DNA from 2 places in the Planococcus sp. VCh962 genome. Region 2 is predicted to be linked to the other one. Evidence: riboswitches for the same ligand, from Rfam matches in the RefSeq annotation. Region 2 holds a riboswitch; the other holds the start of a gene.
What was found. Region 2 has a riboswitch for cyclic di-GMP ahead of AC3AQ9_RS04700 (hypothetical protein). Riboswitches for the same ligand answer to the same signal wherever they lie in the genome.

Region 1 (7,135 bases), on a different contig from region 2:
TTTTGCAGGAACTGCAGGCTAAAAATAAAATCAACGAACGGCTGCTTCTCGATTCTATGCATTTTGTTCAGCATATGATTGATCAGGTCACGAAGACCAAACAGCAAAATTTCAATTACCAATCGCCATTAGGGCAACAAAAATCACAAACAAGCAATCGCGGCTTTTTTGATACAAAAGCTTGATGGAGCTTAGAAAGTAGGGAATTACATGGTTTCAACATTTCATGGATTAGAGCTAGGGAAGCGTGGATTAGCAGTTGCCCAGACAAACATCACAACAACGGGCCATAACATTGCGAACGCCAATATAGAAGGCTACTCGCGCCAAAAAGTTAATTCAAGCGCTACTCCTTCACTGGATGTCTGGACAAATGGCAAAACAAGCCAGTTGGGCACCGGAGCTCAAATCGACTCGATCACCCGTGTAAGAGACCGCTTTCTGGATGCGCAATACCGCGACCAATCAAGCACATTCGGCGAATGGAGTGTGCGCCAAGAAACCCTTGGACGATTGGAAGTGGCCATCAACGAACCGAGCGAAACCGGCTTGAATTCCGCAATGGATCAGCTCGGGGCTGCATGGCATGACGTACAGAATAATCCGGGCGATGCCTCAGCGCAAGTTGTTTTGAAAGAGCGAGCAGAAGCGTTTGTTGAAACGGCCCAAGCGATGAATAAATCAATGGATCATATTACAGCAGATCTTGACATGCAAAAAGCAGCAGCGCTGCAAGAAGCTGGCGGGCTTATAAAACAAATCAATGAATTGAACGACAGCATCAAGCGAAGCGGCAGCAATTCGAATGATTTGCTTGATAAACGGGATTTATTAGTCAGCAAGCTTTCTGAGATTGTTCCGGTTACAGTGACTGATAAAAAAGATGGAACAGCAGAAGTTAAACTTCCAGCTGGGGTTTTCCAAGCGAACGCGGATGGCGCATTGGTTCTGAATGCTGGTGTTGAAGTTCCAGGCGGCAAATTAGCAGGGTTTCAGAAGTCGATTGCGATGGTTGGTGAATACCAGAAGGAATTGAAAGATACAGTTAAGAAATTCGCAGAAGCGAATGGCATGTCTGCAGGCGATGATAAATTATTCAAAGCGGATGCCAGTTTCACAATTGAAAGTCTGCAAGTCAATAAATCAGCTGCTGTAAACCTTGCTGATAAAGGTGATTTAGAAGGTGCCCAGAAAGATTTCCGGACTCTTGTCAGCAAACTGGGCGTACAAAGCCAAACAGCCATGAACACAGTAGCAAATCACGAATCGGCTTTACTCGCGACAGAAAATCGGCGCCAATCGGTGACTGGCGTTTCGATTGATGAAGAAATGGCGAATTTAATCATGTTCCAGCATGCATACAGTGCAGCTGCTCGATTTGTCACAACAACGGATGAGATGCTGGATACCATCATCAACCGCATGGCAAATTAAAGTTAAGTAACGGAGGTAAATCACGATGAGAGTAACTCAGCAAATGCTGCACCAAAATTCAGTTCGCCATATGAATCAGAATTTAAGCCGCTTCGAAAAAACCAATAGCCAAGTGGCATCCGGAAAGCTTCTTGAACTGCCATCGGATAATCCACATGGCGTCAGCAAAGCCATGAGTTTGAAAAGTTCTCTAGCGGCAAATGGACAATATGAAAAAAACATAGATGAAGCCAACTTATGGCTGGATGAGACAGACCAGACAATCAGCCAGATGACGGATGTCATGCAGCGGGTGCGTGAATTGGCTGTCCACGGCAACAATGGGACATTGGCAGCTGAAGACCGTGCTACGATTGCAGCTGAATTAACGGAATTGGCAAACCAGCTTGAGCAGTTTTCGAACGCCCAAGTGAATGGCCAAAACTTATTCGCTGGAAACCTTGGCGGAGAGAAAACATTTACCATCAGCAACGGCATTACTATAGAAGGAAATGTTTCAAAAACAGCTTTGTTCGGAGAAGGAACATCTGACTTAATCGCTTCAGTGGCAAATTGGGCCGAAAAAATCAGTAAGGGCGAAGAAGTCCCTTTGGATGAAGTGGATGGTGGGCTAAACCGCTTGCTAAGCGTCCAATCTGAAGTCGGTGCCCGCACCAACCGGGTTGAAGCTTTCGAAAATCGGGTGCTGGACAACACTTTGCAGCTTCAAAAAATGCTGTCCAGCATTGAAGATGTCGATTACGCAGAAGCAATGATCAGGCTCAAAAGCGAAGAAAGCATCTACCAGGCAAGTCTTGCTTCTTCGGCAAAAATCATTCAGCCAAGCTTGATGGATTTCTTAAGATAAAGTGAAAAGCAGCCGGAAGTTCTTTTAAAAGAACTCCCGGCTGCTTTTTTGTTAAGTTTTCAATAATTTTTATCGCTAAAAAATATATGCGAAATAAATAAAAAAAGCTACCGGAAGATCCGATAGCCTGAAAACTTCTTTTCTTACCCTCTGATCGTATTCACAAGGCCCATCATATCATCCGCGAACGAAATGGCTTTCCCTTGTGATTGGATCAAGCGCTGAGTGGAAATCAATTCTGTCATTTCTTCGGTCAAATCTACATTCGACATTTCCAAAGCACCTTGCCCGACACGGATGGTTCCGTTATTTTGCTGGGAAAGGTCCACGATGCTCAAGGTGCCATTTCCGATTTGCTCACCTTCAGTTCCGGGGAGCTGATAGCGATTGCCTCCTGCTTTTTCAAGCAAATTAGGACGGCTGATATCTGCAATACTCAATTGAATCCGGTCCGCAGTTTTGCCAGGAGTCTTATAAGTAATTTCCAAGGTGCCGTTTTCATTGACTTTGATGCCGCTGTAATCGGAATCAAATGAAATGGGGTTATTGTTGATGTCCAGTACGGCATCTCCGTTTGAAGTTACCAAGTTGACTTGATTTGAATTCAATACGGGTTGGGCCTGGAAAGATCCGTCTTTGGTATAGAAGACATTTCCTTCAGAAGCAACCCGGAAAAATCCAGTGCTTCCTTGAAGCATAAAATCAAGGTCGCGGCCAGTCTGCCGGATCGATCCTTGTTCACTTCGAAGGCTCGTTTCGGCGATTTTTACACCTGAACCAATCCGTAGGCCATTTGGAGTGATTCTGCCGATTTCGTTATGGGCACCTGCTTGTTTAGTGATCGATTGAACGAGGGTGTCAGAGAAATTTGCCTCTTGCCGTTTATAGCCGTTCGTATTGACATTTGAAATATTGTTGGCGATGACGTCGACTTTTTTCTGAAGTTCACGCATCGAATTTGCTGCTGTATTCATTTGAATGTTCATCTAGGGGAGACCTCCATTTTACACACGGCCAATTTCGTTGACCGCTTTTTCCATGCTCCGATCGTACGCCTGCAAGACTTTCTGGTTCGATTCGAAGCCTCGGTACGTAGCCATCATATCAGTCATTGTCTGCGTCAAATCGACATTTGATGATTCAACAAATCCTTGCTTAACAAATGAACGGGAATTATTGAGAAACGGAACGTCTTCAGCAAGCTGCGGAGCGTCCGCTCCAGTACCTTCCCAACGCATTAAACCGTGGCCTTCTTTTACAAGTTGTTCCGGATTTTCAGTGTAGCCAATCCATAGGTTATTAGTACCAGTTCCATCCGGGAAAGTTATTGTGCCATCATCTCCGACTGTAAATTCTTTTGAATCCACACGGATAGGAGCGAGATCGGCATCTAGCACATTATAGCCTTCACTTGTCTTCAATAAGCCGTCCGGCCCGACTGAAAACTGTCCATTTTTGGTGTAGCGCACTTCATCATTAGAAAGCGAGACGGCAAAAAGCAGCGAGCCGCGCTGCTGCGTTCCGGGAACGACTGGCAGCAAATCATCCGTCAATGCAAAATCGGTCGAGTTTCCTGTAGATTTTAAAGCACCTTGTGTGAAGGAAGGAATGCCTTCCTGAGCGTAAACTCCGGTAGACATCTTCCCGAGATGCGGACCAGAAGCGGCAGTTTTTGCTGAACCCATCGCTTTAATAAGTTGGTCAGGGAAAGAGCGGATCATGGTTTGATCTTGTTTGAATCCAGGGGTATTGGCGTTCGCCAAATTATTTGTCAGAATCTGTTGTTTTCTGTTATGTGCCATCATTCCAGAAGTAGCGGTGTGGAGTCCACGAAACATAATAGTTCATTCCTCTCAAAACTTAATAACCTTATTCACGCGATAGCATAACATTAATTTATGACTATTAACAGATATAATTGTAAATTTTATACTAATAAATTTAAAAAAGAAAAATATACAAATTAATACAAACATGTTACTATAATTTCGAACTCAATTTTAAAAATGGTACGAAATAACGAGTTTGAAAATGAAATAGCTGAAATCATAACGATAATGGCAAACCTGTCGAAAGGCAGGGACGCAAAGCTACGGGCCTAAATATATTCCATATAAATGGCAGCCGGGTTACCGAAAAATGGTTGATTTAGTATAAATCCGCCTTTTTTAGAGGTGTTTTTTTATTGTCGAAATTTCCATAAAGGAGCAAAAAAATGAATCTTTTTCCTCAATCGTTTCAGTCTTTGGAACAAGCCATGTCAACCGCCACTTTGCAGCAGCGCGTCCATACCGCCAATATTGCCAATGTGGACACCCCGAATTATAAAAGCAAAGAAGTAAACTTCAAAAAAGCTCTGGATAGCGCAATTAGCAACCAGTCCATGTCAAGTTTCAAAACAGATGCCAGACACATAGCGTTCAGCACAGAAAACGGCCAGGCTTCTAGCGCTCTTATAAAAGAAAACAATTCCACTAAAATAACCCCGAACGGCAATAACGTCGATATGGATGTGGAAATGGCCGAGCTTGCCAAAAATCAATTATGGTACAACGCCTTGACAGATCGGGTCAATGGAAAATTCAATTCACTGCGCACCGTAATCGAAGGGAGATAATAAGAGATGAACTTATTTAATGGCTTAAATATCAGTGCCTCTGGATTAACTGCGAACCGCCTTCGAATGGATGTGGTGTCATCCAATATCGCGAATGCCAATACTAACCGGGCTCAGCTCGTGGACGGGGAATGGGTGCCATACCGCCGGAAAACCGTGGAACTGACACAAAATGGTGTTTCGCCTTTTCAGCAGCAGCTTTCATCCGCAATGAATCGCGGAGCTGGCCCGGTGTCGGGAGTTTCGGTTTCTTCTATTGAAGAAGACCGGGCACCATTTGTTCAGACATATGACCCGAATCATCCCGATGCGGATGAGAACGGTTATGTCCAATCACCAAACGTGGATCCTGTAAAAGAAATGGTCGACTTGATGTCAGCAACCCGTTCTTATGAAGCGAACGTTACAGCTTTGAACGCATCCAAAAGCATGTTTATGAAAGCACTGGAAATCGGCAAGTAAGCCGCCAGGCTATTTAGGAGGTAATTATGGAAACGATTAGCCAAATACAAACACCTTTTTTACAAAATCAGCCGATTGCAAAACCGAGTACGGAAAACAAAGTGGAAGGTTTTGGAGAAATTTTCAAAAAGTCGCTTGAAGACGTGAAAGCGGCCCAAAACGAGTCCGATAAATTAACGAACCAATTAGTGACAGGGGAAGTACAAGATGTCCATGAAGTGATGATTGCTTCGCAAAAAGCGAGTTTATCCCTGCAAATGACAGTCCAGGTCCGCAATAAAGTAGTAGAAGCTTATCAGGAAGTAATGAGAATGCAATTATGATTCCGGCACATGACAAGAAGGATGGAGCATAGATGAAAGAAAAGATAACCGTATACCGAACGAAGATGAAAGAGTCGTGGGAAAAATTTCCGAAATCGACGAAGTGGATTATCGCCGGTTCCCTCATTGGGACGATTTTATTGATTTCGATTTTTGCGTTCTTGAATTCGAGAACCGAATATGCGGTGCTGTATTCGGATTTATCTCCTTCAGAAGCCGGAGAAATAAAGACAGCCATCGAAGAACAAGGAATTCCGGTTCAAGTGTCAGCAGACTCCAAAACCATCAGTGTTCCGGATGAAGAAGTCGCCAATTTGAAAGTCAGCCTGGCTGCTGATGGCATTCCGCAAAGCGGCAACGTCAATTATAGTATTTTCAGTGAAAATATGGGGCTTGGCATGACTGACCGCCATTTTGATGTAGTGGAACGTGATGCGATGCAAAATGAATTAGCGAATTTGATCAAACAAATCAAAGGCGTCAATGAAGCGAGCGTCATGATTACTTTGCCGAAAGAAAACATCTGGATCACCGATGAAGAACAAGTAGCGACAGCATCTGTAGTGGTCCAAGGAGACCCGACGTTCGAGCTCGACCAGAAGCAGATCAATGGTTTATACCATTTGATCAGCAAGAGTGTACCGAACTTGCCGGCTGACCAGATTGTGATCATGAACCAGAACGGCCAAGTATTCGAAGCGCTTGAGGAAAACCAGATGGACACGACGCTGTCGGTTTACCAGCAGCAACGTGAAATCCAGAAAGACATTGAAAAAGATATCCAGCGCCAACTGCAGCAAATGCTCGGCATGACGATGGGCCAGGATAAAGTAATTGTTTCCGTAATGACCAGCATGGACTTTACAAAAGAAAAACGTGAAGAAAATCTGGTGGAACCTGTCAACGAAGAAACGGGGACAGGACTCGACTTGAGCGTGGAACGGATTGTGGAAACCTATAAAAGTGAAGGTGCCGGAGCAGAAGACGCTTCAGGAACCGGAGATTCTGAAATCTCCAATTATGAAGCGGCAGACGGCGGTGGAACGAGCGAGTCCGAACGGACCGAAGAACGGATTAACCGGGAAGTGAACCGCATCAACCGCCAGATTGAAATGAGTCCGTATGTCATTGATGACATCACCATCAATGTGGGAGTTGAACCGCCTGTACCGAACAATCCGGCAAGTTTATCCGATGAGAATGTAGCGGATATCCGGAATTTGCTTATCAATACGGTTTCTACCACGCTTAGTATGAGTGGAAACAATGTCGATCCTTTGGATTTGGAAAATCGGATTTCCGTTTTTGCAACTGAATTTAAAGGCAAACCGGAAATTGTTGAACCTGTAACTCCTCAGGCATGGTGGACCGTCTTGCCGGCATGGCTGCTTTGGACAATTGGAGGCTGCTTGGCTTTACTCGTTATCGGGCTGATTGTATTCCTATTGACGC
Region 2 (7,135 bases):
TCGGTGATCCCGTCTCCATCGGACGTCATGTAGCGCCAGGTCCCTTCCACCTTTTTTTCTACGCCAAAGCCCCCTCCATACACATGCTCCTTGCCGGAATCGTTCACATACAAGGCTCGGATTTCTTTTTCGGAAGCAGAATACGCGGTCTTTTCGAGTTTGATGGCAAGGCCATGGGAAGTGGCGGGAATCTCCAGTTCCTTCGCTTCGGGCAAACTGCCTTCGGGAACGGAACCTGATTGACAGGCACTTAAAAGGAACGAGACCATTAGGAGAATGGTGAAGGCAATAAGTGGGTGCTTCATCTTCGGACCCCTTTCTTTCTGAATGAGTCAGTACCGGCTTGCATACCGTTTTATTTTCGGGTTTCTCTCTTGATTATAACAGTAATTGGTAATTTCTGTCTATACCCGTTGAGGCACTGAACAGGTGCGGACAGTTGTTTCTTTCGCTACTTTTTGTGCGGGGACGTGTCCTTCTTTTAAGGATCCAAGTATATTTAAAGAAGCCGTTAGTGAATTTCAGCTGTTAGAGAAAGAGAAACATATGGAAAATAAATGGACATAGGTGCCGTTAAGAAAAGGGAGTGAGTAGGTTGGATGAAATTTTACATGAGCTTACAAATCGATTGCAGAATAAGAACATTAGCTTCACGGCAGTGCAACACAACGGGATGGAACTAGCGCAGCGATGGGAAGAGGCTTTTGCCAAAGAGATCAGCACATCCCAAAAGTGGAAGATGGCGTTTATGCAATGCATGTGGAACGTCTTCAGCTGGGGGAAAATTGAGTGCCTGAAAGGGCAGCGGGCAATGGAGGCACTCGATTTGCAGAAAAAGGCGGGATGCCATCTGTTCTGTACATCAAGCAAAGACGCCATATATATCCCAAAGGCCAATCGCCTAAAAGCGAAAGACATCACACCGATAGGAGACAGCGACCTCTATCTCGTGGATGAAACCTTCACCTGGACCTATGTCCTGACCCACGAAGAGGACTGCGGCCCTTATTTCCATAAGCCCTAAGATGTCAGCGTTCATCGGTGAAGCTAACTAGAAGGAACGGATCACAGTTGCAAGACGGTCTTTTCCAGTTGGTATATGACTGTCTATTGAAAGAGAAGAAACCTTCACTTGAGTTTCTTTTTTTGTTTAGCTAAGTGCGCTTATACAAATACTTTATATTTCCACGTCCAACTCGATATCCATTCCATTTCTTGGTATATTAAAAAGAAAAGGTATGCAGATGAAGTCCGCAGGACAGGAGGTGGAGCGGTGCTGGAATACCCACGATTCAATGAGAAGGAGCCCCTTTTAAAGCAGTTGGCCAATGAATTCCCTTCAGCGGCTTTTCTGCTGCATCCGTTTGTCCGGATGCCGGAAGGATGGACGGAGGAGAAACGAGAACGACCTTTTCAATCCATTTATCCGACTAACGATGAAATGATGACAATCGGCCAGCCCATCAGCTGGGAAACGGTCCGGCGGGAATGCCAGTTTGCCTCTTTGAGCGAAGTGGCCATCGCGCTCGCTTCTAACAGTTTGAAAGCGGTCTACAGGAGAGAGGACCTGGAAGTGAAATTGACTGATGCGTTTCCTCCCGACTTCTACTGGCCGATGGAAGACCAGCCGTCCTTCTTCCTTTGTGAAGGGATTTTGCAGCACTTTGCTTCCACTGGATCCTGCACTTTCTATTTTGCAGAACCGATCGAAGACACCACCGGGCAAGTTGCCATCGCCGAGTGTCATCCGCTGGAGATCCCGAAAATCGCGCCGGCTGAAATGGTGCTTGCCGATGAAAAGGGGCAATCCATTTTTATTAGCCAATACGACCGGTTCACCACCCTGTTTTTATCGAAAGAGACAAAGATCCAGGAAGCCATCGGCAAACAGGGCTGGGAAGCGGTGATTTGTGGGCCGGATACAAAGATTGACTGGTTTTGGGAATGACCAATTCGGTTCGAGTGGAAACTTTAAGATACAAATCAATCCGATTCTAAGCCGTTGATTGAATAACGGAATACTAAAAGAAACTAATCATTAGATGTGGTAGTTATCACAGCCGGGTAAAAGGATCTAAGCAAAAGTAATGATGCATCGGTAAGCAACCTAGCTCATAAGTTGTATTGGCTTTTTTGAATGGGATTACAAATCGCCGGACCATAAAACTGTAAATGAAAGGGATTGGAAATCGTTTATTAGTTTAAATATATAAAATGCTTGGGGGCCAAAGTATGTTGAAATTCAGACGGACTGTTGAGTTCTCAATTCGCATTAGGAGGAGATAAATTTATGAGGAGAGGGATCAGCTTTGAAATTCCCAATGAGTATGGAAGATTCCTGGGAGAAGTGTTAAAACCGATTGAGATTGCTGATTTTGATTGGCACATTGGATATTGCGAGGCATACAGAGTGGATAATGGCCAATCAGATAAAGATCTTTTCTCGGATGAACGAGAGGTAATCGGCGGAGCGGAACTTAAAGATCTATTGGAGACGAATGAGTATTACGTGATTTTCGCTGAGTTACAAGCCTTTCCAAAAGGCCAAGTCCGCCCTGTGCATACATACGAAGAATTCAGGGAAAGTGATTGCGAACTGGTTCTGCTGGTGGTTGATTGCAGTTATGTCACCATTTATTGCAAAAATCAGGTGGCAATCGAATTGCTGAACCGGCATGCACTTACTTGTGGATTTGCAGAGATTGAATATATCACCGATGACAATGACTCAAGGACCCGGTTATCGGTATGATAAAGAGAAAGGAGACTTTTATCTGAAGGTCTCTAAAACCGGCAAATGATAGAACAGGGCTTGGTTCAATAGACAAATAGATAAAAAAGAAAGATGGGATAGGCAAGCATTTCCTGTCTCATCTTTCTTTAATGGGAAAGTTATTCAACTTGTTTATCAAGCTAAATAGGCTTATAAACACTAATTGGCCAGATTTCCCTCCATATAACTCTCCATATTGGTACTCATCGCCTTCGATAGCAGGCTGTTTTTTTCTTCAGAGGCCAGCTTGATCCCTTCAAACATCGGTTCTTCCAGTATATTGTTGCTTTCGTCGGCTTCCGATTCCGAATGAACAATTTCCTCCGGCTTCCCTTAAGCATGCAAATAAGTGTATGCCAGTCTGGTCAATCGGTCGCCGTATTCATCCATGATGGCTTCCAGCCATTCTTCTCTATCCTTCCCGATAAAGGGGTTGTCCTGACCGGATGCCAGCTTCATTGTCCCACCTCTTTTTATCAGCGTCCCTAAGACGAGGATCTCTTTAGCAGGGCTTTGCATAAGTACCAGCTGTTTTTAGAAACTGCTTGAAAGCAGAGGAAGAAAAGAGATTAATCGAAGCGCGTCTCTTCTCCTTCTTTGTAAATTGAAGTATATTTTTACGAACGGTCTCTACAGCAAGAACTTTCTTAGAGTAAAGAGGCACGTCACTTTTCATTTAATATTTCGTCAAAGTGAAAATAAGCCTTAAACATGAATGCAACAAATTATGCGTCACTACTAAACTTTAAACGGGTATTGAGGGCGAAATTAATGTAATATGTTTTCTTAAGGAAATAGGATGTATTTCTATTGCCTGCTATCGGAGTCACATACTTAAACAATTATTTATAGAGTCGTTACACCCATTTGAACGGCTAATGATCAAACGAATCGACAATAAAGTTGATTTTTACAATTCACAGTATACAGGAGGATCAGACATGATTCATAAATTCACCAAGAGAGCCAACGCGATGAAACCTTCGGATATGCGGATTATCTTAACCGCTTCAGAACAGCCCGAATTGATTTCTTTTGCCGGAGGACTTCCGGCCCCGGAACTGTTTCCCATGGAGGCCTTGAAAACGGCAAGTGAAGCTGTTCTGACAGAAGATGGACCGGTTTCCCTTCAATACAGCCCGACGGAAGGCTTTGCTCCGCTCCGCAAAAAAACGCTCGAGCGAATGGAAGCGATCGGAATTCATGCGAATTTGAATCAAGTCATGATCACCTCCGGTTCCCAGCAGGCAATTGACCTGACGGGACGCCTTTTCCTGGAAGAGGGGGATACGGTTATCTGTGAAAGCCCCACTTACCTGGCAGCTCTAAACGTTTTTAACATCTGCAACGCCCATATTGTAGACGTCGAGATGGATGAGAACGGCATGCTCATGGAAGACTTGGAAAAAAGGCTTCAGGAGAATCCGCATGCGAAATTTATCTATACGATTCCTGATTTTCAGAACCCGACGGGCCGTACGCTGAGCTGGGACAGAAGAAAGCGGATGCTGGAGTTGGCTCAACAATACGACGTTCTGATTTTGGAAGATAATCCGTACGGCGCTATCCGTTTTTCCGGAACTCCCATTCCGCCGATCAAACATTTTGATACAGAAGGCCGCGTTATTTACATGAGTTCTTTCTCGAAAATATTCGCACCAGGGCTGCGGCTCGGCTGGATATGTGCCGACGAAGCAATCATCGAAAAATATGTGGCATTCAAGGAATCCGCAGATATGCATTCTGATGGCTTTGCACAGCGGATTACCTCAAAGTACATGGAACAGAACGATATCGATGCGCATATCGAGAAAATCAACGCTGTATATCAAGGCAGATGCCATACGATGTATGCTTGCGTGAATCAGTACTTCCCTGAAGCGGTTTCCTGCGTGAAGCCGGAAGGTGGACTGTTTATTTGGGTGGAACTACCCGATGCCATTGATTCCAGAAAAGTCTCGATAACTTGTCTTGAAAACGGCGTCGCCGTGCTGCCGGGAGACGCCTTTTTCGCAACTAGCTCACAAAAAAATGCGCTTCGGCTAAACTTCTCAAACGCTTCAGAAGAACGGATCATTGAAGGCATGAAGCGCATCGGAGAAGTACTGCATCAAGAATTAAGAACAGAAGCATCGGTGAAATAGCCTCTTTTTTACTTTTCATGCAAGTAATGCGTTTGCCTCTTTTATTAAAAAGAGCCCCTGCCGGACTATTTTATTGGTCCAACAGGGGCTCTTGCGATTTACATGCAAAGAACGCTTCAACCGAACAGTGGAAGCGCAGGAATTGCATTGAAAAAATAAGATTTAAGAAGAATGCCTTCGCTAAAAGAAGGGGATAAGTAAATGAATAAATGTTTTTATATTACTTAAAAATAGATCATTATAATCATTATAGAATGCCGCCTACCCAGTATACTCCTACTAAGGGCAAACCATGTGAAAACATGGGACGCAAAGCTAAAGGGGCTTCTGCAGGATACTGCCATGCCAGCCAGCTGCCGTTCACGGGATAAAAAGAAGAGGAGTGGATGAAATGAAGAAAATAGTGGGAATGACACTGGCAGCGTCATTGGTTTTTTCTCAAGGCTTGGATATTGCGGATGCTGCTGGAAGAGAATCCGAACCGGCGAAAAAGGCGAAAGCTGTAAAGGTAGATAAAGACAAAAACGGAATACCCGACGATTGGCAGGAGAAATACCATTTAGGTTTCGGGAAATCAGTTGCTTCAAAAGACAAAGATAAAGACGGATTGACCAATTTGCAGGAATACCAATTAAATTCTAACCCGGCGAACAAAGACACGGACAAAGACAAGCTGGCGGATGGAAAAGAAGATCCGGATAAAGACAAGTTGACGAATCTTCAAGAAATTCAAGCGAAACTGAATCCGTTAAAAGCCGATACGGATAAAGACGGCATATCGGATGCCAATGAAGACAACGACCTTGACGACTTGTACACGATAGAAGAATTTATAGTGGGAACAAATCCTTTGAATGCCGATACAGATAAAGACGGCTTGAGCGATGGGGAAGAAGATAAAGACCGGGATACACTTGTCAATGCATTGGAATTTGCAGTGGGCTCCAACCCGGTCACTTCTGACAGCGACAAAGACGGTGTTAAGGATAGCCATGAAGACTTTGACAAAGATGGAGTGCCAAACGCCAACGAAGTGAAAGAACTTGAAATAACATTGAAGAATGAACAAGGCGACAAGTTTAAATTCAAGTACAAGCTGAAGAAGCATAAGCTAAGTGTAGAATTTAAAGACGAAATTGGTATAAAGAACGCGGAAACGATTATCACACGTTTAGCGCTGGCACCTGATATGACAGAAAATCAGCTAATTGATCATGTAAAAGAAGCTCTTGGCGTCGATACTTTTGAGGAGTTGGAAATTGAAGTGGAATTCTTCAGTGGCAAAGAGTTGGAAGCCAAGCAGGAATTTGAAGACAAAGAAGATGAAGACAACAACGATGAATAAATCAGCGTTTCTCGAAAGATAGACAAATAAGAATAGCGTCTCTAAGATCCAGTCCTCACTATAAGAGGGCTGGATTTTTTTCTTAAGAAATCAGTAAAGAACCGAATGGAAGATCAACGTACCGACGCTATAGCATAAATTTTTTTGGCAAGGAAGTAGCTTCTCGTAAAATTTCATTCCTTTTTTGTTCATATATACTTTTACGAACTTTTTGTTGTGGCAAGCTCATTTTAAATGGATAGAAAGAGCAAATCTTGGATATTTCCTGTATTTCCTATAAGGAAGGAAAGGAGAAACTTTTCTATAATAAGGAAATCAGTCCACTTTATTAAGTTGAATTTTTTTATACAGTGCTTCAGCCGCTTCGTCAATTGAAATGTAATATTCAATAGGCGAATCTTCACTGGATGAGACTTCAAGGATAAATGTCTCTTGGATACACTTAACCGTTACCGTATCATTTAAGCCAATGCTGAAGGAGTGGCTGATGGAAGAAGAATTAAAAGTACACGATATCTGCAATAGTTTCTTGATGTGTTCCAATTTCACAATGCTCGCCTTCTTTTCTTTGGTGTGGCAATTGGCTGATTCTCAGATGGTTTTAAGTTGGTTAATGACATTGCATCCAGATTTAATAGGCTTCAATCGAAAAAAAGCTCCTGACTCATCAGGAGCTTTTGCTCATTTTAGAATAAGCTAAAAACGCAGCGATGTATTCAGCTGTGTCTTCAAGTGAACCGTGTTGAATAAGCTCTTGCGTATGGCCATTGGAAATTTCAAATGTCATTGTACCAGACAAGCAGCGTATGGATAAGCTTTGGCCGTCCTCTGCTGTAAATACTTGGTAGATGTTCACAATGTTGTATTCAAACA

Region 1: it holds a riboswitch for cyclic di-GMP, as region 2 does, so the genes downstream of both, flgB (flagellar basal body rod protein FlgB) here and AC3AQ9_RS04700 (hypothetical protein) in region 2, are expected to answer to the same signal.

What each region holds. Positions count from the first base shown of each region.
Region 1 is NZ_JBYLHS010000002.1:23,052-30,186, reverse strand. Features, by position in the region: gene AC3AQ9_RS07675 (flagellar protein FlgN) at 1-185, shown strand, start outside; gene flgK (flagellar hook-associated protein FlgK) at 211-1,434, shown strand; gene flgL (flagellar hook-associated protein FlgL) at 1,460-2,281, shown strand; gene AC3AQ9_RS07660 (flagellar hook-basal body protein) at 2,425-3,267, opposite strand; gene AC3AQ9_RS07655 (flagellar hook-basal body protein) at 3,286-4,119, opposite strand; cyclic di-GMP riboswitch class I at 4,331-4,418, shown strand; gene flgB (flagellar basal body rod protein FlgB) at 4,497-4,898, shown strand; gene flgC (flagellar basal body rod protein FlgC) at 4,905-5,360, shown strand; gene fliE (flagellar hook-basal body complex protein FliE) at 5,387-5,683, shown strand; gene fliF (flagellar basal-body MS-ring/collar protein FliF) at 5,716-7,135, shown strand, end outside.
Region 2 is NZ_JBYLHS010000001.1:931,793-938,927, reverse strand. Features, by position in the region: gene AC3AQ9_RS04730 (immunoglobulin-like domain-containing protein) at 1-305, opposite strand, end outside; gene AC3AQ9_RS04725 (DUF4275 family protein) at 596-1,024, shown strand; gene AC3AQ9_RS04720 (DUF2711 family protein) at 1,274-1,948, shown strand; gene AC3AQ9_RS04715 (DUF2691 family protein) at 2,291-2,752, shown strand; gene AC3AQ9_RS04710 (hypothetical protein) at 3,107-3,232, opposite strand; gene AC3AQ9_RS04705 (aminotransferase-like domain-containing protein) at 3,715-4,917, shown strand; cyclic di-GMP riboswitch class I at 5,192-5,278, shown strand; gene AC3AQ9_RS04700 (hypothetical protein) at 5,309-6,262, shown strand; gene AC3AQ9_RS04695 (hypothetical protein) at 6,578-6,811, opposite strand; gene AC3AQ9_RS04690 (hypothetical protein) at 6,930-7,135, opposite strand, start outside.